4 regions of the Kitasatospora misakiensis genome follow, and region 2 is predicted to be linked to each of the others. Evidence: riboswitches for the same ligand, from Rfam matches in the RefSeq annotation. Region 2 holds a riboswitch; each other region holds the start of a gene.
What was found. A riboswitch is a leader RNA that binds a small molecule or an ion and turns the genes downstream of it on or off. The one in region 2 is predicted to bind cyclic di-AMP.

Region 1: another riboswitch for cyclic di-AMP. It lies ahead of ACFP3U_RS14580 (M23 family metallopeptidase); the one in region 2 lies ahead of ACFP3U_RS20220 (LysM peptidoglycan-binding domain-containing protein).
Region 3: another riboswitch for cyclic di-AMP. It lies ahead of ACFP3U_RS26185 (transglycosylase family protein); the one in region 2 lies ahead of ACFP3U_RS20220 (LysM peptidoglycan-binding domain-containing protein).
Region 4: another riboswitch for cyclic di-AMP. It lies ahead of ACFP3U_RS03770 (C40 family peptidase); the one in region 2 lies ahead of ACFP3U_RS20220 (LysM peptidoglycan-binding domain-containing protein).

What each region holds. Positions count from the first base shown of each region.
Region 1 covers NZ_JBHSOF010000015.1:119,640-125,450, forward strand. The annotation lists gene ACFP3U_RS14570 (RidA family protein) at 36-443, shown strand; gene ACFP3U_RS14575 (DUF2470 domain-containing protein) at 601-1,386, shown strand; gene ACFP3U_RS14580 (M23 family metallopeptidase) at 1,669-2,700, opposite strand; cyclic di-AMP (ydaO/yuaA leader) riboswitch at 2,704-2,871, opposite strand; gene ACFP3U_RS14585 (MFS transporter) at 3,181-4,683, shown strand; gene purB (adenylosuccinate lyase) at 4,776-5,811, opposite strand, start outside.
Region 2 covers NZ_JBHSOF010000026.1:19,729-25,539, reverse strand. The annotation lists partial or broken gene ACFP3U_RS20235 (DUF501 domain-containing protein) at 1-514, opposite strand, end outside; gene ACFP3U_RS20230 (FtsB family cell division protein) at 486-986, opposite strand; gene eno (phosphopyruvate hydratase) at 1,184-2,470, opposite strand; gene ACFP3U_RS20220 (LysM peptidoglycan-binding domain-containing protein) at 2,796-3,506, opposite strand; cyclic di-AMP (ydaO/yuaA leader) riboswitch at 3,509-3,660, opposite strand; gene ACFP3U_RS20215 (cytochrome P450 family protein) at 3,903-5,189, opposite strand; gene ACFP3U_RS20210 (SDR family NAD(P)-dependent oxidoreductase) at 5,481-5,811, shown strand, end outside.
Region 3 covers NZ_JBHSOF010000040.1:15,609-21,419, reverse strand. The annotation lists gene ACFP3U_RS26195 (glycoside hydrolase family 13 protein) at 1-1,067, shown strand, start outside; gene ACFP3U_RS26190 (LacI family DNA-binding transcriptional regulator) at 1,093-2,112, shown strand; gene ACFP3U_RS26185 (transglycosylase family protein) at 2,310-3,614, opposite strand; cyclic di-AMP (ydaO/yuaA leader) riboswitch at 3,601-3,761, opposite strand; gene ACFP3U_RS26180 (hypothetical protein) at 4,116-5,811, shown strand, end outside.
Region 4 covers NZ_JBHSOF010000002.1:417,024-422,834, forward strand. The annotation lists gene ACFP3U_RS03760 (hypothetical protein) at 1-737, opposite strand, end outside; gene ACFP3U_RS03765 (C40 family peptidase) at 974-2,014, opposite strand; gene ACFP3U_RS03770 (C40 family peptidase) at 2,293-3,456, opposite strand; cyclic di-AMP (ydaO/yuaA leader) riboswitch at 3,467-3,619, opposite strand; gene ACFP3U_RS03775 (C40 family peptidase) at 4,012-5,055, opposite strand; gene ACFP3U_RS03780 (NYN domain-containing protein) at 5,261-5,811, opposite strand, start outside.

The DNA of each region.
Region 1 (5,811 bases), on a different contig from region 2:
GTCCGCACCTCCCCTCATCGACGAAGCGAGCACGCATGAGCGACAAGACCGAGATCCGCACCGACGGCGCCCCCGCCCCGGCCTGGATGTTCTCCCAGGGCGTCCGCAAGGGCCCGATCCTCCAGGTGTCCGGCCAGGGCCCGCAGGACCCGGCCACCGGCGAGTACCTCCACCACGGCGACGTGAAGGCGCAGACCCGCCGCACGCTGGAGAACGTCAAGGCGATCGTCGAGGCCGGCGGCGCGACCGTCGAGGACGTGGTGATGTTCCGGGTGTACCTCACCAAGCGGGCCGACTTCCCGCTGATGAACGAGGTCTACGCCGAGTTCATCGAGGAGAACATCAAGCCGGGCGGCGTGAAGCCGTGCCGGACCACGATCTTCGTCGAGCTGCCGCAGGAGCCGATGCTGGTGGAGATCGACGCCCAGGCGGTCATCGGCTGACCGGCCCCGGACGGACGAGCACCACCCCTACGGCGAAGGGCCCGGACAGCACGTCCGGGCCCTTCGCCGTACGTCCCGGCGCCTTGCTCTCCCCCTCACAACTGATTAGGTTAGGCTCACCTAACCAACAGGCCAGCCCGTCGGAGGTCCCGTACCCATGCGCCCCCACCCGCACAACCACGGCCACGGCCACGGCCATGACGGCGACCGCGCTCACCAGCACGACCACGACCACGACCACGACGCCGAGATCCCCGAGCCCACCGCCGCCGAACGGATCGGCAGCCTGCTCACCGCCGCCTCCTCGGTGGTGCTCCGCGCCGGCGGCGAGCAGCACGAACTCACCACCCCCGTCTCGGTGCACGGCTCCCGGCTCCGGCTGCGCGCCCCGCTCGACTCCCCGGTGACCTCCGCCGCCGCCCGCGAACAGGACGGCCTCGCCGTCGTGCTCGACCTCACCGACATCGCCCCGGTGGCCGTCCGCGACCGGGTCCGTGGCCGCCTCACCCTGGCCGGCCGGCTCCACCTCGCCCACCTGGCCGACGACGGTCTCAGCGTCCACCTCCGCCTGGACGTGGCGCACGCCGCCCTCTCCACCCCGTACGGCACCACCGCGATCACCGGCGCCGACCTCGCCGCGGCCACCCCCGACCCGCTCGCCCGCTACGAGGCCGGCCTGCTCACCCACCTCGCCGACGACCATCCCGACGCGCTCGCCGTGCTCACCCGGCTGCTCGACCCGGCACTGCTCGCCGACCACCCCGACATCCGCCCGCTCGCCCTCGACCGGTACGGTCTGGTGCTCCGCCTGGACCACCCGCACGGCCACCGCGACGTCCGCCTGGTCTTCCCCGAACCGGCCCGCGACGCGGACGAGTTCGGCCACCGGGTGCACCAACTGCTGACCGCCGCCGAACAGGCGCTGCCCGCCCACCGCTCCTGAACCGGCAGAGCCACCAAGACTCCTGACGCCGAGTCAGAATCCGCACCACCGAACCACACCCCCCGGGTACGACGACGGCCGACCCGGCTCACGAAGGAGGTCTCGTGAGCCGGGCCGGCCGGCAGGACGGGCGTGTCCCGCGCCCGTCGATCCACTGAAGGTGCGGCGATCACCCGGTCGTTCGGTCACCCGACATGACCATTCCGGGAGGTCGTTTCGCCCCGCACCCAGCGGTGGCATGTGATCCGGCCCAGTGCCGGATCGCGTCGATCAGACCGAGGGTCAGATCGCGACGCCGTGCGCCCGCAGGTAGGCGAGCGGGTCGATGTCCGAGCCGTACTCCGGGCCGGTGCGGATCTCGAAGTGCAGGTGCGGGCCGGTCACGTTGCCGGTCGCACCGGAGAGGCCGATCTGCTGGCCGACGGTGACGGTCTGGCCGATCGACACGCCGATCGAGGACAGGTGCGCGTACTGGGCGTACTTGCCGTCGGCGAGCTTGATCTCGACCTCGTTGCCGTAGGCGCCGCCGTTGCCGGCCTTCACCACGGTGCCGGCGCCGACGGCGCGCAGCGGGGTGCCGGTGGAGACGACGAAGTCGACACCGGTGTGGTAGCCGGAGGCCCACATCGAGCCGGCCACACCGTAGGCGGTGCCGATCTTCGGGTTGGCCACCGGGGTGACGAAGCCGGAGGCGGCGACGGCCGGGGCCGGGGCGGCGGGCTGCGCGGCCTGGAGGGCGACGGCCTGGACCGCCGGCTTGGCGGCCGGGGCGGCCGGGGCGGCCGGCTTCGCCGAGTCCTGCGAGACCTGCGCCTTGGCGGCGGGGGCCGCGGGCGCGGCGGGCTTGGCGGCCGGGGCCGGGGCGGCCGGCTTCGCGACCTCGGCGGCCTTGGCGCCCAGCGCGAGCTTCTGGCCCGGGAAGATGAGGTTCGGGTTGGCGCCGACGACCGAGCGGTTGTGGTCGTACAGGGCCTTCCAGCCACCGTCGACGTTCTTGGCATCGGCGATCTTCGACAGGGTGTCCCCGCCAACGACCTTGTAGGTGTCCTCGACCGGAGCGGCCGGAGCAGCCGGAGCGGCGGGGGCGGCAGCCGGAGCAGCGGGGGCGGCCGGAGCAGCGGCCGGGGCGGCGTCGACGCTGACGGCACCGGTCCAGGTGCTGCTCTGCTGCGTCTGGCCGGCGGCCGGGGCCTCGTGCGCCTGGGCGGTGATGGTGGTCACCAGCGGGAGGGCGAAGGCGGCACCGGTGACGGCGGTGGCGATGCCGATCCGGGCGGCGCGGGGCAGGGCGATACGACGAGCCTGTGCGGGCATGGAAGATGTCCTCTCCGACGCCTACGAGGTGAGCTGTCGGGTTCGGGCTGGAGTTGCCCGGCCGCAATAAGACGCGGCTTCACCCCAAGCCGGACCGTGGGAATTCGGGTCCGGCGACTTACCTGTGGGTCCCCCGCTCCTGCCGTACAGAGTTCGTTGCGTACCACCGGGCAGCGGCAGGACTAGGCGTTCCACCCGGTGGCCACCCGGGCTGACGCCGGGCGGTCGCTGAACTAAAACCCATCCGTTCGGGTGAAGCAATGTCGATCTCCGGCACCCGGGACCAAAGTCCGGAATGTCGTGACGCTCCGCTCGAGAGGCATGCACAGTACGTGCACAATCCATTCACCGCGCGCAAGTGATCCGGTACTCTCCGCCGATATCGTCATCGGTGCGCACACGATCACTCACCCAACGGACATCCCCGACACACCCCCGGTGACCCTTGTCACTTCAGCCCCGGGAGACCGACCATGAGCCGTGACTACCTCCGAGGCCGGCACCCTGCGATTGAGCACCGCGCAGGGACGCTGGGTACTTCTGGCGACGGTGCTCGGCTCCAGCATGGCGATGCTCGACGGGACCGTCGTGAACGTCGCGCTGCCCCGGATCGGCACCGATCTCGGCGCCCAACTCGACGCCCTGCAATGGACGCTCAACGCCTATCTGCTCACCCTGGCGGGCCTGATCCTGCTCGGCGGCGCGCTCGGCGACCGGTACGGCCGGCGCCGGGTCTTCCTGCTCGGCGTGGTCTGGTTCGCCGCCGCGTCGGCGGCCTGCGCCGCCGCCCCCACCATTGAGGTGCTGATCGCGGCGCGCGCCGTGCAGGGCATCGGCGGGGCCCTGCTCACCCCGGGCTCGCTGGCGATGCTCCAGGCGGTGTTCCATCCGGACGACCGCTCGGCGGCGGTCGGCCTCTGGTCCGGACTCGGCGGGGTGTCGGCGGCCGTCGGCCCGTTCCTCGGCGGCTGGCTGGTGGACGGACCGGGCTGGCGCTGGATCTTCCTGCTGAACCTGCCGCTGGCCGCGATGGTGGTCGCGGTGGCCGCCCGGCACGTCCCGGAGAGCCGGGACGAGTCCGCGACCGGCCGCTTCGACGTGCTCGGCGCGGTGCTGGCCGCCCTCGCGCTCGGCACCATCACCTACGCGCTGACCGCCGCCGGGAACGGCCTGTCCGCCACGGTCTGGGTGACCGGCGCGGCCGGCGTGCTGCTCGGCGCCGCCTTCATCGTGGTCGAGCGCCGCACCCCGGAGCCGATGCTGCCGCTCGGCCTGTTCTCCTCACGGCTGTTCACCGCCGTGAACCTGGTCACCCTCGCCGTCTACGCGGCGTTCAGCGGCGTCTTCTTCCTCCTGGTCGTCCAGCTGCAGATCGTCTCCGGCTTCTCCCCGCTGATCTCCGGGCTGGCCCTGGTGCCGATCACCGTGATCATGCTGGCGCTATCCGCCCGGGCCGGACGGCTGGGCAAGCGGATCGGCCCGCGGCTGCCGCTCACCGTCGGCCCGCTGCTCTGCGCGGTCGGCGTGCTGCTGATGCTGCGGATCGGGCCCGACGCCTCGTACTGGACGGACGTGCTGCCCGCCGTCGCGGTGATGGGCAGCGGGATGGTGCTGCTGGTCGCCCCGCTGACCGCCACCGTGCTGGCGGCGGTGGAGGTGCGGCACGCGGGCATCGCCAGCGGGGTCAACAACGCCGCGGCCCGCGCAGCCGGCCTGCTCGCCGTCGCCGCGCTGCCCGCCCTGGCCGGTCTCAGCGGCGACGCCTACCAGGTGCCGTCCGCGGTCGACTCCGCCTTCCACACCGCGATGCTGATCTGCGCCGGGCTGCTCGTGGCGGGCGGGCTGACGGCCCTGGCCGCCGTCCACGGGAACGTCCTGGCGCCGGAGGACCACCACCCGGTGGCCGAACCGGACTGCCGCTACGCCTGCGGCACCAACGCCCCGCCCCTCGACCCGGGCCACCCGGCCGCCGAACAGCGCTGACCCCCACCGCGACCCCGCCGAGAGGCCCGAACACACCGCGGGCCCCGCCGCCGAATCGGCGACGGGGCCCGGAAGCCGGGGTGGAGCGAGCGTCAGAGAATGTCGCCCGGCGCGTACTTGGCGCCCTCCGGATACGCGGCCGCGACGGCCTCGACCTGGCGGACGACCTCGGCGACCTGCGCACCGGCCGCCCCCGTGAAGGACAGCCGGTCGGCCAGCAGCGCGTCCAGCCCGGCCCGGTCCAGCGGGATCCGGTCGTCGTTCGCCAGCCGGTCCAGCAGCTCGTTCTCCCGGGCGCCGGCCCGCATCGCGAGCGCCGAGGCGACGGCGTGCTCCTTGATGACCTCGTGCCCGGTCTCCCGGCCGACGCCCGCGCGCACCGCGCCCATCAGCACCTTGGTGGTGGCCAGGAACGGCAGGTAGCGGTCCAGCTCGGCCTCGATCACGGCCGGGAAGGCGCCGAACTCGTCGAGGACGGTCAGGAAGGTCTCCAGCAGGCCGTCGAAGGCGAAGAAGGCGTCCGGCAGCGCGACCCGGCGGACCACCGAGCAGGAGACGTCGCCCTCGTTCCACTGGTCGCCGGCCAGCTCGCCGGTCATCGACGCGTAGCCGCGCAGGATCACGGCCAGCCCGTTGACGCGCTCGCAGGAGCGGGTGTTCATCTTGTGCGGCATCGCGGAGGAGCCGACCTGGCCCTCCTTGAAGCCCTCCGTCACGAGCTCGTGGCCGGCCATCAGGCGGATGGTCTTGGCCAGGCTGGACGGCGCGGCGGCGAGCTGGACGAGGGCGGTCAGCACCTCGAAGTCCAGCGAGCGCGGGTAGACCTGGCCGACGCTGGTGAGCACGTTCTCGAAGCCGAGGTGCCCGGCGACCCGGCGCTCCAGCTCAGCGAGCTTCTCGGTGTCGCCGCCGAGCAGGTCGAGCATGTCCTGGGCGGTGCCGACCGGGCCCTTGATCCCGCGCAGCGGGTAGCGGGCGATCAGCTCCTCCAGGCGGCGGAAGGCGACCAGCAACTCGTCGGTGATCGACGCGAAGCGCTTGCCGAGGGTGGTGGCCTGCGCGGCCACGTTGTGCGAGCGGCCGGCCATGACCAGCTCGGCGTGCTCGGCGGAGAGCCGGCCCAGGCGG
Region 2 (5,811 bases):
CGGACACGCACGGGCCCTTGGCCCACCAGTCCTCCAGCATGCCGATCGCCTCGTCGCCGAGCGGGTTGACGCCCTCGCCGGCCGCCAGCGAGTGGCCGACCAGCACGTGCAGGCACTTGACCCGGTCCGGCATGCCGCCGGCGCTCGGGAAGCCCTCCAGCACCTCGATGGCGTCGCGGCGCGCGATGTAGTCCTCGTGCGCCTTCTGGTAGGCCGCGGCCAGCTCCGGATCCTCGGCGAGCCGGGCGGTCTGCTCCTTCATCACGCCGTCCGCCTCCAGGGTGCCGATCAGCGAGGCGGCCTTGGGGCAGGTCAGGTAGTAGAGCGTCGGGAACGGCGTGCCGTCCGGCAGCCGGGGGGCCGTCTCCACGACGTCCGGGTTGCCGCACGGGCAGCGGTGGGCCACGCCGCGCAGGCCGCGGGGGACCCGGCCGAGCTGCGCGGCGATGGCCGCGACGTCCTCGTCGGAGACGGTGGGGTGGTTCTCAGTGGTCATGGGAGGAGCTGTCTCCAGCGGGGGCGGGGGCGGGTGGTGAGGAAGGGGCGGACTGCGCCGGGGCGGCGGGGGCCGCGGGAGCGGTGGGGGGCACCGGAGCGGCGGCGGGCACGGGAGCGGCGGCGGGCACGGGAGCGGCGGCGGCGTCCACGGAGTCCCAGATGCTGGCGTACCAGGGCCGGGCGGCCTTGACCGGCCCGGCACCCGGGCCCTGCGCGGGCGGCGGCGCGCCCAGCGTGGACTTCGCCGGATCCTGGGCCGTCGGGTCCACCGCGATGTACGGGGTCTCCCCCGGCATCGCGTAGTGCAGCCTGGTCCTGGCCTGCGCCTTGACGTACTCCGGGTCCTGCCAGCGGGCCTTCTCCCGGCGCAGCTGTTCGACCTGCTGCCGGGCGTGCTCGGCCCGGGCGCGCTGCGCCGAGATCTCGGAGCGCTGCGAGATGAACTGCCGGGTCGGATAGGCCAGGATCGCCACCAGTGAGCAGAGCACGAGGACCAGGACGGTAGCCCGGCTCGTGAACCGAGGCCGGGCCGCCAAGCCCGGGATCCTCCAGCCTGCCATCTCCGGTGTCCCCTCCTGGTCGCGACGGTGCCCCGCCGTCCACCCTACGGGGTGAACGGCGGGGCACCGGTCAGGCGTGCGCTACCGGGCGCCCGGCACGGCCGGCCGGGCGCCGTCGGTCGGGCTCAGCCCTCGTGCTTGAACCGCGGGAAGGCGCCGCGGCCGGCGTACTCGGCGGCGTCGTCGAGGATCTCCTCGATGCGCAGCAGCTGGTTGTACTTGGCGACGCGCTCGGAGCGGGCCGGGGCACCGGTCTTGATCTGGCCGCAGTTGGTGGCGACGGCCAGGTCGGCGATGGTGACGTCCTCGGTCTCGCCGGAGCGGTGGGACATCATGCAGCGGTAGCCGTTGCGCTGGGCCAGCTCGACGGCGTCCAGGGTCTCGGTCAGCGAACCGATCTGGTTGACCTTCACCAGCAGCGCGTTGGCGGTGCCGGTCTCGATGCCGCGGGCCAGGCGGGCCGGGTTGGTGACGAACAGGTCGTCGCCGACCAGCTGGACCTTGTCGCCCAGCTTGTCGGTCATCGCCTTCCAGCCGTCCCAGTCCGACTCGTCCAGCGGGTCCTCGATGGAGACCAGCGGGTAGGCGGCGACCAGGCCGGCGTAGTACTCGATGAGCTCGGCCGAGGTGAGGCCCTTGCCCTCGAACTGGTAGGCGCCGTCCTCGAAGAACTCGGAGGCGGCGACGTCCAGGGCCAGCGCGATGTCCTTGCCCGGCACGTAGCCGGCCTTCTGGATGGCCTCGACGATGAGGTCGAGGGCCTCGCGGTTGGAGTCCAGGTTCGGGGCGAAGCCGCCCTCGTCGCCCAGACCGGTGGACAGGCCGCGCTCCTTCAGCACGCCCTTGAGCGTGTGGTAGACCTCGACGCCCCAGCGGACGGCCTCGGAGAAGGACTCCGCGCCGATCGGCGCGATCATGAACTCCTGGATGTCGACGTTGGAGTCCGCGTGCGAACCGCCGTTGAGGATGTTCATCATCGGGACGGGCAGGACGTGCGCGTTCGGGCCGCCCAGGTAGCGGAACAGCGGCAGGTCGCTGGCCTCGGAGGCGGCGTGCGCGACGGCCAGCGAGACGCCCAGGATGGCGTTGGCGCCGAGCGAGGACTTGTCCGGGGTGGCGTCCAGGTCGAGCATGGCCTGGTCGATCAGGCGCTGCTCGGTGGCGTCGTAGCCGACCAGCTCGGGGCCGATCTGCTCGATGACGGCCAGGACGGCCTTCTCGACACCCTTGCCGAAGTAGCGGTTCTTGTCGCCGTCGCGAAGCTCCAGGGCCTCGAAGGCACCGGTGGAGGCACCCGACGGGACAGCGGCACGGCCGGTGCTGCCGTCGTCGAGGCCGACCTCTACCTCGACCGTGGGGTTGCCTCGCGAATCGAGAATCTCACGGGCTACGACGACATCGATGGACGGCACGAGGCATCTCCTAGCGGAAGCAGGTTCGGCCGAAGGTGGGTGCGGTCGGCCGGACGATTGCGGAGTCGTTACGACCAGAGCCTAACCGCACGCGCTGTCCGGGCCACGTCCACCTCGACTCCGTCTCAGCGTGTGGCCGTGCTACGCACCGGTAGTTCACCTGGTTGCCCGCCCGGGGACGCCCGGATGTGGACGAAGCGGGCGGAATCGATCGGATCCGGACGGGCGCCGTCCGGTGCGGTTCGGTGTGGTCTGCTGCCGTGCGGTCCGCCGGGTGCTCGCGCGCGGCCGGGGCCGGCGCGCGGGCACCGCGGCGGGCCGGACGTCAGCCGAGGGCGAGGACCTGGCCCGGGACGATCAGGTCCGGGTCGCCGCCGACGGTGCCGCGGTTGCCGTCGTACAGGGCCTGCCAACCGCCCTGGACGCCCTGGGTGGTGGCGATCCCGGCGAGGGTGTCACCGGCGCGGACGGTGTAGCCGTGGCCGGCCTGCTGCTGCTGCGGCTGGGCCTGTGTGGCCTGCGGGGCCTGCTGGGCCTGCGACTTGGGGGCGGCGTGCTTCGGCCCGGCGGGCTTCGGGGCCTGCTGCTGCGGCTGTGCCTGCTGCTGCTGGGCGGCCGGCGCGGCGTCCGTCGAGGTGTCGACCGCCGCCGGGGCGCCGCCCTTGCTCAGGCCCGCCTTCTTGGAGCAGACCGGCCAGGCGCCCGGCCCCTGCGAGGCCAGCACCTTCTCGGCGACGGAGATCTGCGCCGCCTTCGAGGCCTGGTTGGCCTGCGGCGCGTAGGCGGTGCCGCCGAACGCCTTCCAGGTGCCGGAGGTGAACTGCAGCCCGCCGTAGAAGCCGTTGCCGGTGTTGATGCTCCAGTTGCCGCCGCTCTCACACTGGGCGACCGCGTCCCAGGTGGAGGCCGGGGCGGCCGAGGCGCCGGTGGCGGTGAGGATCGGCATCGCCAGTCCGACGCCGGCGACCCCGGCGACGGCGATGGCCTTCTCGGTCTGGGTGCGGCGACGGTGACGACCGGTTCCAACGAACAGCATGAAAGGTCCCTCTCCGCACGCCTGCGAGGTGAGCTGTCGGGTTCGGACCGGGAGGTGGCCCGGCCGCGCTGAGGCGGCTTCACCCCTAGCCGTGGGAGACGGCGCAAAGACCTGGTTCCCCCGCCCCTGCCCAGGGTTCTGGTCGGTTTCCGGTGACACGGCGGGCAGGACTCGGCGTTCCGCGCACGGGACTCGCTTCCGCGAGCTCCCCGGAGAGTAGACAGATCTTCAGAGCAATCACAAGCTCATATCGCCGATATCACATGGAAATCACGTCCCATGATGGATTGTCCACCAACCGAAGCGGTATGCCCGGGTTGATGGTGATTCAGACCCCTACGGACCGGCCTTCGGAGACTGCGCGTCAGCGTGTCGGGAGCAGCCGTCGAGTCCCCGTCAGTTGACCGGCGAGGGGTTCGAAAAGGTTGCGTCCGCTGTCCTTTCGGGCGTGAATTCCACCGGAAGTTCACGAAGCCCGCGCATGATCAGACCACCGCGCCAACGCAGTTCCTCCGGGTCCGCGGCGAGCCGGAGGTCCGGCAGCCGGGACAGCAGCGTGGTCAGCGCGGCCCGCCCCTCCAACCGCGCCAGCGGAGCGCCGATGCAGTAGTGGATGCCGTGCCCGAAGCCCAGGTGCGGGTTGTCCGTCCGGGCGAGGTCCAGGGTGTTCTCGTCCGCGAACCGCGCCGGGTCCCGGTCCGCCGCCGCCAGCACCACCAGCACCGGGTCGCCGACCGGGATCTCCACCCCACCGATGGTCAGCGGACTGGTCGCGAACCGCCAGGTGGCCAGCTCCACCGGGCCGTCGTAGCGCAGGAGTTCCTCGATCCCGGTCTCCAGCAGCGCGCTCTCGCCGCGCCCGATCGACTCCTGGAGCAGGGCTCGCTGCCCCGGGTTGCGCAGCAGCGCGTACACGCCGTTGCCGATCAGGTTGACCGTCGTCTCGAAGCCGGCGAAGAGCAGGATGAAGGCCATCGCCGCGGCCTCGTTCTCGGTGAGGTGCTCGCCGTGGTCACTGGCCCGGATCAGCCCCGAGATCAGGTCGTCGCCGAGGTCGGCGCGCTTGCGGTGGATCAGCTCCGCCAGGTAGGCGCGCATCCGCTTCACCGCCCGCCCCACGCCGCCGCGCTGGCCGCCGCCGTGTCGGATCATCATCCCGGCCCAGTCCCGGAAGTCGTCCTGGTCCTCGGCCGGTACGCCGAGCAGGTCGCAGATCGCGTAGATGGGGAGCGGGAAGGCGAACTCGTGGATGAGGTCGGCGGACCCGCGGGCCGCGAAGCCGTCGATCAGCCGGTCGGTCAGTTGCTGCACCCGCGGCTCGAAGGCCGCCACCCGGCGCGGGGTGAACGCCTTCGACACCAGGCGGCGCAGCCGGGTGTGGTCCGGCGGGTCGATGTTCAGCAGGTGCGTCATGAGGTCGGCCTGGCGCTCGCCCGGGATCCCGACCCGGCCGGTGCGGTGGGCCTGCTCGCTGTGGTGCACCGGGTTCTTGGAGAGGCGGCTGTCCGCGAGCGCCTGCCGGGCGTCCGCGTACCGGGTGACCAGCCAGGCCTCCACCCCGCTCGGCAGGGTGGTCCGGTGCACCGGCTCGTGCTCGCGCAGCCACGCGTACGCCGGGTAGGGGTCGGCGGCGAACTCCCAGGTGAACAGGGGCGGACGGGCGGAGGCGGGCTGAGCTGGCATGGGTCGACGGTATCCCGGGCGGGTCCGGGCCACCGCACCGTGGGCGCGGGGGCAGTGCGCGGGCGGTCGCATTTTGGGTGGTGTCGGTCGCGTTCCGGGTGGTGTCGGTCGCGTTTTGGGTGGTGTCGGTCGCGCCTCGTTCACACCGTCCGGTGATCGTGGGGAACGGGAGGCGTGAGCCTGGTCACCTGAGGGGTAATTCCTGTTGCGGAGGGTCAGGTCGTGCCTACGATCCTCCGCAAGATGTCCGTGGGCGCCGGTGCGGAGCCGCCCACAGGGAGGAGCAGGGCCATGCGGGTCACCGGTGCGGTCATCGTCGCGGTACTCGACGGCGGGTCGGGGGCGGACCTCGCTCGCCGGTTCACCGCGGCGGGAGCCGCCGGGATGCTGATCGCCGACCAGCGGAGCGGGGTCGCCGAGGACCTCGCCACCGAACTCGACCGCCCGGGCTGCCGGGTCGTCGGCGTGGGCGGTGACGTCCGCCGCCCCAGCGACGTCGCCGCCCTGGTCGACACCGCCGAGAAGCACCTCGGACCGATCGACCTGTTCTGCGTGGCCGGGCCGGGCGGCGAGCGGATCGTCTCCCTCTCCGAACTCCCCGACCACCTCGACCTGGAGCGGC
Region 3 (5,811 bases), on a different contig from region 2:
CGATCCTGCGCTTCTGGCTGGACATGGGCGTCGACGGCTTCCGCATCGACGTCGCGCACGGCATGGTCAAGGCCCCCGGCCTGCCCGACATCGGCGGCGCCGACCAGCTCAAGCTGCTCGGCAACGACGTCATGCCGTTCTTCGACCAGGACGGCGTCCACGAGATCTACCGCAGCTGGCGGAGGATCCTCGACGAGTACCCGGGGCAGCGGATCGGCGTCGCCGAGGCCTGGACCCCGACCGTCGAGCGCACCGCCAACTACGTCCGCCCCGACGAGCTGCACCAGGCCTTCAACTTCCAGTACCTGGGCACCTCCTGGGACGCCGCCGAGCTGCGCGCGGTGATCGACCTGTCGCTCGGCTCGATGCGCCCGGTCGACGCCCCCACCACCTGGGTGCTCTCCAACCACGACGTCACCCGGCACGCCACCCGGTTCGCCAACCCGCCCGGCCTGGGCACCCAGATCCGCACCCCCGGCGACCGCGCGCTCGGCCTGCGCCGCGCCCGCGCCGCCACCCTGCTGATGCTGGCCCTGCCCGGCTCCGCCTACGTCTACCAGGGCGAGGAGCTCGGCCTGCCGGACGTCACCGACCTGCCCGACGAGGTGCGCCAGGACCCGTCGTTCTTCCGCCAGGCCGGCCAGGACGGCTTCCGCGACGGCTGCCGGGTCCCGATCCCGTGGTCCGGCACCGAGGCCCCGTACGGCTTCGGCCCCGCCGCCGGCGGGCCGTCCTGGCTGCCGCAGCCCGCCGAGTGGGCCGCGCTCAGCGTCGAGGCGCAGACCGGCGACCCGACCTCCACCCTGGAGCTGTACCGCTCCGCGCTGGCCCTGCGCCGGGCCACCGCCGACCTCGGCGCCGGCCGCGAGGTCGAGTGGCTGGACAGCCCGGAGGGCACCCTGGCCTTCCGCCGCGGCTCCTTCGTCTGCACCGTCAACGCCACCGGCGCCCCGGTCCGGATACCGGTGCCCGGCCGGCCGCTGCTGACCTCCGCCGACGCCGACCCCCGGGTGGCCGACGGCCAGGCGGTGCTGGCCGCGGACAGCACCGACTGGTGGGCGGTCTGACGTGGTTGCAATAGGCTCTGGGACCGTGACTACGGCGCGACTCTCAGACATCGCGGCGCAGGCGGGGGTCAGCGAAGCCACCGTCTCCCGCGTGCTCAACGGCAAGGCGAACGTCTCGGCCGCCACCCGGCAGACCGTGCTGGCGGCGCTCGACGTGCTCGGCTACGAGCGGCCGACCCGGCTGCGCCAGCGCAGTGCCGGGCTGATCGGGCTGATCACCCCGGAACTCAGCAACCCGATCTTCCCCGCGCTGGCCCAGGTCATCGAGCAGGTGCTGAGCCGGCACGGCTTCACGCCGGTGCTCTGCACCCAGACCCCGGGCGGCTCCACCGAGGACGAACTGGTGGAGATGCTGGTCGACCGGGGCGTGGCGGGCATCGTGTTCGTCTCCGGCCTGCACGCCGACAGCACCGCCGACCACGACCGCTACGCCCGGCTGGCCGGGCGCGGGGTGCCGTTCGTGCTGATCAACGGCTACAGCGAGAAGATCGACGCGCCGTTCATCTCGCCGGACGACCGGGCCGCGATGTGGATGGCCGTCCAGCACCTGGCCGAACTCGGCCACGAGCGGATCGGCCTGGCCGTCGGGCAGCGGCGGTACGTGCCGGTGCTGCGCAAGATCGAGGGCTTCACCGCGGCCCTGCGGGAGGTGCTCGGGTACACGCCGGAGCAGGCCGAGGAGCTCGTCCACCACACGTTGTTCAGCGTGGAGGGCGGGCACGCGGCGGCCGGGGCGCTGCTCGACAAGGGCTGCACGGCGATCGTCTGCGGCAGCGACATGATGGCGCTCGGCGCGATCCGGGCGGTCCGTCAGCGGGGCCTGTCGGTGCCGCAGGACGTCTCGGTGGTCGGCTTCGACGACTCGCCGCTGATAGCGTTCACCGAGCCGCCGCTGACCACCGTCCGCCAGCCCGTGGAGGCGATGGCCACCGCGGCCGTGGACGCCCTGCTGGAGGAGGTCGGCGGGAACGCCGTCCAGCGCGGGGAGTTCATGTTCCAGCCGGAGCTGGTGATGCGCGGCTCGACCGGCGCCCGCGCGCGCTGAGGACAGACCACGAGGGCCCGGGGAGCGACATGCTCCCCGGGCCCTCGGCGTTCCCGCTCAGCCCTCCTGGGCGATCGGGCCGTCCGGAGCCCGGGCATGCCGCGGCCCCCGGGTAGCGAGCGACTGCTCCCCGGGGGCACGGGCCTGGCGGTGGTGCGGTCCTACCGGCGGTGCGCCGGTCGGACCGGTCAGACCGGTCAGACCCGGCCGGCGAAGTCCGGCGCGAAGTTGGCGACGGTCTGGACCCGCACGCCCACGCTCGGGTTGGCGGCCTCGATGTACTTGCCGTCGCCGGTGTAGAGCGCGACGTGGTAGACGCCGGAGTCCTGGCCGTTGTTGGACCAGAACAGCAGGTCGCCGGCCTTGAGGGCGTCCAGCGAGACGTGGGTGGACGCGGCGGCCTGGTCGGCGGCGACGCGCGGGACGGAGATGCCCGCGGCGCGCAGCGCGGCCTGGGTCAGGCCGGAGCAGTCCCAGCCGCCGTTGCCGGTGCCGCCGTAGACGTAGGCCTGGCCGACCTTCGACTGGGCGAAGGCGACGGCTGCGGCCATGCTGCCGGTGGCGGCGGCCGGGGCCGGGGTCTCGGCCTTCGCGGCGGGCTTGGCGGCCGGCTGGCCCTGGGCCTTGTCCTGGGTCACGGCGGACGCGTCGGTGGCGGTGGCGGTGCCGTTCTGCGCGCCCTTGGCACGGTTGAACCAGTCGAAGCCCTGGCCGGACTGGTCGGTGGCGGAGGCCTGGGTCTTGGTGTGGTCGCCCAGGGTCAGGTGCTGGCCCGGGTAGATGGTGTGCGGGCCCTTGGTCAGGGTGGCGCGGTTGAGCTCGTACAGCCGCTCCCAGCCGCCCTGGACGCCGTTCTTGTCGGCGATGGAGGACAGCCAGTCGCCGGCGACCACGGTGTAGTCCCCGGTGGCCTGCTGGCCGTCCTGCTGGCGCCACTTCTGCCAGTCCTGGCCGCCGGAGCGCTGCTGGGCGGCGTCGGCGGAGGGGGCCTTGGCGGCGGGGGCGGCGGGCTGGGCGGCCGGGGCCGGGGCGGCCGGCTTGGCAGCCGGGGCCGGGGCCGGGGCGGCGGGCTTGGCGGCGGTCGTGGTGTCCACGGCGGCCGGGGTGCCGCCCTTGGTCAGACCGGCCTGGATCGAGCAGACCGGCCAGGCGCCGGGGCCCTGGACGGCGAGCACCTTCTCGGCGATCGCGATCTGCTGGTCCTTGGTGGCGAGGTCGGCGCGCGGGGCGAACGACGTCCCGCCGAACGCGGCCCAGGTGGAGTTGGTGAACTGGAGGCCGCCGTAGAAGCCGTTGCCGGTGTTGATGCTCCAGTTGCCGGTGCTCTCGCACTGGGCGACCTTGTCCCAGGTGGCGACGGAGGCGGCCGAGGCGGTGCCGGCGGTGAGGCAGGGGATGGTGAGGCCGATGCCCGCGACGCCGAGGGCGGCGATCGCGCGACGGGTACGGCCGGACAGACGGGTGCCGTTGGTGTGCAGCATGAAGACGTGGTCCTCTCCCACGCCTGCGAGGTGAGCTGTCGGATTCGGGCCGGAGTTGCCCGGCCGCGCTGTGGACGCGGCTTCACCCCTAGCCCGGGTCCGGTCCGAGGACCGGTCCTGGGCGAACTACCTGTGGTTCCCCCGCTCCTGCCGTGGTGCAAATTGCACTGCCAGCACGCCCGACGGCAGGACTCGGCGTTGCGAACGAGCTGGGTCCGTGTGGCCACGAACGGGAGCACGTTAAGCAGAGGCGAGTTCAAACCGCAAACATGTGTGACGGTCGTCACGGTTTACGAAAACCGTGCTGAGAGGCTGTCCTTCATGATCAGAAATGACCGATTTCCGGTAACGCCCGTCCTGGTCAACACAACTGCCTATGCTTCAGAACGTCGGCAGCGCGCCGACGCCGCCGCAGCCGTCTGGGGGGAGGGCTACGCACCGATGGGCAGTGACGAGGAGCCGGACGCCGCTCGACCGGCCGCCCGGCCGCGCGGAGCGCATCGCCGGGCAAAACACCGCAGAGTGGACATCCCGCCCGAACTACCCCGAACTCCCGTAAGCCGTCGCGGATTACTGCGCTGGCTCGCCGTCGGCACCGCCTTCGCGGCGATCAGCGGCGAGGAGATCCTGCGCCGCTCGCTGACCGGGGAGACCCGGCTGGTCACCCCGGCCGCCGTGGTCGGGACGCCCCCGGCCGGAGCGGCCGGCCCGATGGGCCCGGGCGGCGGCCACGGCGCCGCCCCGCCGGGCGGCACCGGAGCCCCGGGCGCCGGACCCCCCGAGCAGCCCGCCCCCGCGCCCACCGTCGACCAGGGCGGCCGCCGCTGGTCCGACCGGGCCGGCTGGGGCGGCGGCCCACCCGGCCCGCGCAGCGCCGTGCGGATCACCGACAAGGTCCTGCTCGACACCGACGCCGAGGTCGGCTCCCTGCTGGTGGAGCCGGGCGGCAGCCTCACCTTCGCCGCCGACCGCACCCTCACCCTCGCCGCCGCCGGCAACGTCGAGATCCGCGGCACCCTCGCCCTCGCCCCCGACGGGGACCACACCCACACACTGCGCTTCCCCGGCGTCGACGAGAAACGCTTCAAGGGCGACGGCATGACGGTGGTCGACACCGACGTCGGCCTCTGGGTCACCGGCGCCGGCTACCTCCGGCTGGACGGCGCTGCCAAGACCGCCTGGGTCCGCGCCGACCGCGACCTCAAGGCCGGCGACACCGTCGTCAACCTGGCCGCCCCGCCCGCCGGCTGGCTCCCCGGCGACGAACTGGCCGTCACCCCGACCGGCCCGCCCGACCAGGACGGCTTCGCCGCCCGCTACGACCTCGTCACCCTCCGGTCCGTCAGCGGAACCACCGTCACCCTGGAGACCCCGCTCAAGCACCCGCACCCCCGGGTCGCGGCCGGCGGAGGCGTCACCGTCGGCGCCGAACTGCTCAACCTCACCCGCAGCGTCCGGGTCGAGGGCACCGCCAAGGGCCGCGCCCACGTCCACCTCACCAGCTCCCGCCGGGCCGACGTCCGGCACGCCGCGCTGCGCTGGGTCGGCCCGCGCGCCGACACCAAGGAGACCTGGCGGGGCCCGGACGGCACCGCACCGGTCACCGCGCCGGTGCTCGGCCGGTACGGTCTGCACTTCCACCGGCTCGGCGACGCCACCCGGGGCACCGTCGTCGAGGGCGTGGTGGTCCGCGACGCCGGCAGCCACGCCTTCGTGCCGCACGCCAGCCACGGCATCACCTTCCGCAGCTGCGTCAGCCACGAGACCTGGGAGGACGCCTACTGGTGGGACGGCCCGCTGGACACCCGAACCCCCCAGCAGCCCTCCGACGACATCGTCTACGAGTCCTGCGTGGCCTCCCGTACCCTGCTCGAACCCAACCCCCGCGCCTACCGGCTGACCGGCTTCAACCTCGGCGCGGGCACCGGGGGCAAGGCCCTGGACTGCGTCGCGGTCGGCGTGCAGGGCGCCAACGGCGCCTCCGGCTTCGAGTGGCCGGAGAACAGCGAGGGCGTCTGGACCTTCCAGCGCTGCCTCGCCCACAACAACCTGCAGGACGGCATCTTCGTCTGGCTCAACGCCCAGCGGCACCACGTGGTCACCGAGTTCGCCGCCTACCACAACGGCGGCTGGGGCATCGAGCACGGCGCCTACCTCAACGACTTCGACTACACCGCGAGCGTGCTGTACGGCAACGCGGGCGGGGGAGTGGCGCTGC
Region 4 (5,811 bases), on a different contig from region 2:
TGCGCGAGGCCCTCCCCGCCGGCCGTCAGGGCGGCGTCCGCGGGCAGCGCGACGGGCAGCCGTCCGGCGGCGACGTCCCGGGCCAGCTCGGGGGCGATCTGCCGGGCCGACCGGCCCGAGTCGCGGTAGCCGGTCCAGTCGGCGACCCCCTCGGAGAGCCAGAGCGGCGTCCAGGCCCGGGTGTCGGCCCGGGTCGCCACGTGCATCGTCTCGTGGGTGATCACCACCTGCCGGCCGAAGTCGCTCAGCCGCGCGTACACCTCCGGGTTGACCAGCACCCGGTCCGCCGGGGTGTGCAGCGGCGCACCGGGGGCGGCGACGGTGACCGCGGCCAGCTCCGACCAGCCGGGCCGGTCCTCCGCCAGCAGCCGGGCGAACTGCTCCCCGGTGGCGGGCAGTTCGAGCAGCAGCCGGCCCGCCCAGGCGGTGCCCCAGAGCGCCTCGACGGCGGACACCGCCCGGTCGCCGACGGCGGCCGCCCCGTCGAGCGCCACCGGGCCCCCGGCGTCCGCGCCGTCCACCCCGAGCACCAGGCAGCGCGCGCCGGACGCGGCCCGGACGGCGCCGAGGTCCCAGAGCGGCGGCGGCCCGCCCGCACCCTCCTCGTGCTCGACCCGCCGGCCGACGGCGGAGCGGACCAGCGTCAACCGGCGCGGATGCACCACCGGCTGCTCGTCGTACCCGGTCACCGTGACGGTCAGTTCGGCGGTGGCGGTGCACCGGCCGGCCGCGTCCACCGGGCCGAGCAGCAGGTTCCGGTAGCCCGCGCGCAGCGGCAGCGGCGGCGGCCCGGCGGTCAGCGCCCGGGCCCGCTCGGCGAGCAGCGCCAGGACGTCGGCGTGGTCGTCCGAGGCCGCGGCGGCGGGCCGCGCCGGGCCGGCCCCGGGGAGCGACAGCTGGGCGAGGCCGCCGGCCGCGAGCAGCAGGGCGGTGCGCCGGGACGGGCCTTGGCCGCCGGCGAGGTCCGGGCGGCTCAGAGCCGGATCACCCCCGAGACCGGCATCGCGTTGACGCTCTCGTAGCGCACCCGGGCCCCCGGGTAGGGGGCGTGCACGATCACCCCGCCGCCGGCGTACATCCCGACGTGGTGCATGTCCCGGTAGAAGATCACCAGGTCTCCCGGTCGTGCCTCGGAGATGCTGACCCGCCGGCCGGCGTACGCCTGGGCCTGCGAGGTGCGCGGCAGGGTCACTCCGGCCTGCCGCCAGCTGTAGTACATCAGACCGGAACAGTCGAACGCCTTGGGCCCGGTGGAGCCGTAGACGTAGGGCGAGCCGATCATCCTCACCGCGGCGGCCAGCGCCGCGCCGCCGCGCTCGGAGGCGGGCGGGGTGGTGCCGAGGTCGAGCCGGTCGGTGCCGCGGGTGGCGCGCTGCTCGGCCTCGCGGGCGTCCTGGGCGGCGAGCCGGGCGCGTTCGGTGGCGCCGAGGCTGTTGAGCAGTTTCTGGGCCTTGGCGAGCCGCTGCTGGATCTGCTGCTTGCCGTCGGCCAACACCTTGCGGGTCTGCTCCAGCTCGGCGAGCTTGGCCGAGGCCTCGGCGCGGCGCTGGTCGAGCACCCGCTGACGGCCCAGCACGTCGTGCAGGGTCTCGTTCTGCCGCTCGGCGGCCTGGTCGAGGGTGCGGGCCCGGGACAGGTAGGCCGCCGGGTCGGTGGAGAGCATCAGCTGGACGGTCTGCGCCATCCCGCCGCCGCGGTACTCCGCGCCGGCCACGGTGGCCAGGTCACCGCGCAGCTGGTTGAGCTCGTCCTGGGAGAGCGCGATCTGCTGCTGCAGCGTGCCGGTCTCGTGCTGGAGCCGCTGCTGGGCCTCCTGGGCGGCGTTGAAGCGCTCGGAGGCCTGCTCGGCCTCGTCGTAGAGCTGCTCCACCTGCGCCTTGACGTCCTTGCGGTTCGTCGGGGCGTCGGGGGCGCCGGGAACGGCCCGGGCGGTGCCGGCGGTGGCCACGCCCAGCGCGGTGGTGGCCGCCGCGGTGAGCACCAGCGCCCGGGCGAGCGCATGCGCACCTGACAACGGGGAACGGCGGTGCACGGCCATGCGACGTCAGCTCCGATCCTGGGCCGGGGCCCGCCGCCGCTCCGGTACGGGCGGCTGTCGAAGCGGGCGTCCGGTGGCAGACGTTAGCGAGTCAGGGCAACCGTTTCCAAACCCCTCCGAATCCGAATATTCAGGCACTGATCGGACATCAGATCGGTTCGCCCGCCGGCCGTCCCGATGACCGGGGGAAAGCCGCGGGCCCGGTCTCCCCCACGGGGGAGACCGGGCCTGCCGGGAGCCTGCCGACCGGAGGGTCAGAGGCGCACGATGGAGTTGACCGGCATGTTCGACGCCGACTCGTAGCGGACCGACGCACCCGGCTTCGGGGCGTGGATGACCTGGCCGCCGCCGACGTAGATGCCCACGTGGTGGCGGTCGGCGTAGAAGATCACCAGGTCGCCGGGCTGGGCCTGGGAGATGTCCGAGCCGATCCGGGTACCGGCGTTGGCCTGGTCCTGCGAGGTGCGCGGCAGCGACACACCCGCCTGGGCGTACGCCCAGCCGGTGAGGCCCGAGCAGTCGAAGGAGTTCGGGCCGGTGGCGCCGTACACGTACGGGGCGCCGAGCTTGCTCGCGGCGGCGGCGATCGCGGCGGCGGCGCGCGAGCCGTTGGCGGCGGGCGCGGCCGGCGCGGCCGGCTTGGCGGCCGGGGCAGCGGCGGCGGCCGGCGCGCTCAGGTCGCTGCGGCTGGTGTCGCGGGTGGCGCGCTCGGCGTCCGCCTTCGCCTTGGCGGCCTTGGCGGCCTCGGCCTGCGCGGCGTCCGCCTTCGCCTTGGCCTCGGCGGCGGCCTTCTCCTCGGCGGCGCGGAGGGCCTGGCGCTCCTGCTCGGTGAGCGTGTTGAGCAGCTGCTGGGCCTGCGCCAGCTTGCCCTGGACGTCCTCCTTGGAGGTCTTCAGCTGCTGGGTGGTGGACTCCAGCTCGCCGAGCTTGGCCTGGGTCTCGGTGCGGTCCTGGTCCAGCCTGCGCTGCTGCTCCTGGAGCTCCTTCAGCGCGCCGGACTGGGTGGAACCGGCCTGGTTCAGCGCGTCGGCCTGGTTCAGGAAGTTGTCCGGGCTGGCGGAGAGCATCAGCTGGACGGTCTGCGAGATGCCGCCCGTGCGGTACTGCTCGCCGGCGATCTCGGCGAGGCCGCCCTGCGCCTCGGTCACCACGGCCTGCTGACGGGCCACCTTGTCCTGCAGGTCGGAGACCTGCTTCTGCAGTTCCTGCTGCTTGGCCTGGGCGCCGTTGTACTTCTCGGTCGCGACCTCGGCCTGCTCGTTGAGCTGGTCGACCTGCTCCTTGACCTGGTCCTTGGTCGGGGCCGGGTCGGCGTGGGCGCCGGACTGCGCGGAGAGGGCGACGGCAGCGGCGGCCAACCCGGTCAGGATCGAGACACGGGCACGGCCGGCGGGCTTGGGACGACGATGGGACGCCACGAAGGCGGACTCCTTCTTCCTCATCCGCCTACCGGGTGAGCTGACGGGTTCGGGCGGAAGCGTGCCCTACGACGCCTCACCGTCCGCGCGAGCGGGCGGCCTGGCGCCGATTCACCCCGGAGGAACGTGGTTCCCCGGCTCCGCTCCACAGCGGACCCCCGACTGCTGGGTCTTCGTCCGGACGGGCCCCTGCGGCCCCGCCCCGCTGCTTCGCGAACTCGGCGGCGAACCCCGCCGCCACCCGGGCTGGGTGATCGACTGTGCGTGGTTCGAGGCACGACCCTAGTAATAGAACCGTGATCCGTTCAAATCCTTGTCAGAAAAAAGCCGGAAGAATACCCAAGTTCCCTTGTGAAAATGACCGAGTGTGATCACGGGCCCACATCGAGCTGATCATTTTCGCCCGGACGGGCTAACGGCCGATCGAAACACCAGTGCCACCCCCGTCGGAGGTGGCACTGATCACAAGGCTCGGAGAACGGTCCCCGCGCGTGTCGTGGCGGTCCGTCAGACCCGTCAGAGCCCGCCGGACCCGTCGAAACCGGGGCAGACCCGTCAGACCCGGCGGATCGTGTTGATCGGCATGGCGTCGGCCTTCATCACCTTCACCACGTCACCGGTGTGCGGCGCGTGCACCACCATGCCGTTGCCGATGTACATCCCGACGTGGCTGCGGTCGGCGCGGTAGATGATCAGGTCGCCCGGCTGGGCCTCGGCCAGCGAGGGCACCCGGGTGCCGTAGTTGCCCTGCGCCTGCGAGGTGCGCGGCAGCGAGACGCCGGCCTTCCCGTACGACCAGACCATCAGACCGGAGCAGTCGAAGGTGGTCGGACCGGTGGCGCCCCAGACGTACGGCGAGCCCTGCTTGCTCATCGCGTTGGCGACGGCCGCGCCCGCCATGCCGCTGGCCTGCGGCAGGCTGCCCAGGTCGGTGCGCTCGCTGCCGCGCGAGGCGCGGTCGGCCTGCTGCTGCGCCGCCTTCACGGCCGCGCGGTCGGCGGCGCTCAGCGAGTTCAGCAGGTCCTGGGCTTCCTTGAGCTTCTTGTTGACCTCGGCCTTGGACTGGTTCAGGTCCTTGGTGGTGCTGTCCAGCGAGGCCAGGACGGCGGCCGCCTCGGACTTCTGCTGGTCGAGTCGGCGCTGCTGGTCCTGCAGGCCCTTGAGCGCCTCGGCCTGGCTGGAGCTGGCCTGCTGCACACTGGAGGCCTTGTCCAGGTATCCGGACGGGTCGGAGGAGAGCATCAGCTGGACGGACGGGTCGATGCCGCCGGTGCGGTACTGCTCGCCCGCCACCTCGGCCAGCCCCGACTGAAGCTGGGTCATCTGCTCCTGGCCGCGGGCGACCTGGTCCTGGAGCTGGTCCGCCTGCTTGCGCAGCTGGTCGGCCCGCTCCTTGGCGCCGTTGTACTTCTCGGTGGCCTGCTCGGCCTCTTCGTTCAGCTGGTCGATCTGCGCCTTGACGTCGTCCTTCTTCGGCGACGGGCTCGGCGCTGCGTGGGCGGCGACCTGGGCGGAGAGAGCGACCGCGGTCGCAGCGGCAGCGGTGAGCACGGAGACCCGCGCGCGGCTGGGCTGCTTGGGACGGCGGTGGGAGGCCAAGAGACCCGCTCCTTCTTCCAATGGCCTCACCCGATTGGGCGAGAATCCGGAAAATAGGTTTGACGCCAGACCCTAGTGAAGATCCACGTTTCGCGCCACTCCCACGATTGCGCGAACCTGGCCTCCGCACCCCGGCTTCACGAAACCCGCACAAGACCGCGATCCCGGCGCTGACCAGCCGTCATTCCGGTCACACCTCGACCGGCTACGGCCGGGCCAGCCGGTTCAGCAGGAGCACCGACGCGACGGGGCGCGCGCCGGCCTTCCGCACGCCCTCCGCCACCTCCCGGTCCGTGGAGACCACCACCACCGGGCGGCCCTGCGGCTCCGCCCGGACCAGCCGGCGGATCAGCTCGTCCGCCGTCTCCCCGGTCCGGCTGAACCGCACCCGCACCCCGCGCGGGGGCGCCATGATCACCGGCACGTCCAGGTCCTGGCCGTCGAACACACAGGTGACCTCCGCCTGGGTGCGCTGCGCCAGCATCGCCAGCCCGCCCAGCAGGCGGATCCGCTGCTGCTCCAGCGGCAGCGTCGGATAGCCCGTCTTGGTCACGTTGTAGCCGTCCACCACCAGATGGACCTGCGGGATCGCCAGCAGCTGGTCCAGCAGCGCCGGGTCGTCCTCGGCCAGTCCGCGCCGCGCCACGTCGTGCGGCGAGGCCGCGCCCGGCACCACCGCCTCCACCAGGTCCGCCGGGCGGATCTGGGAGACCGGCAGCGCCAGCTCCCGCTGGAGGCCCTGCGCCGACTGCAGCA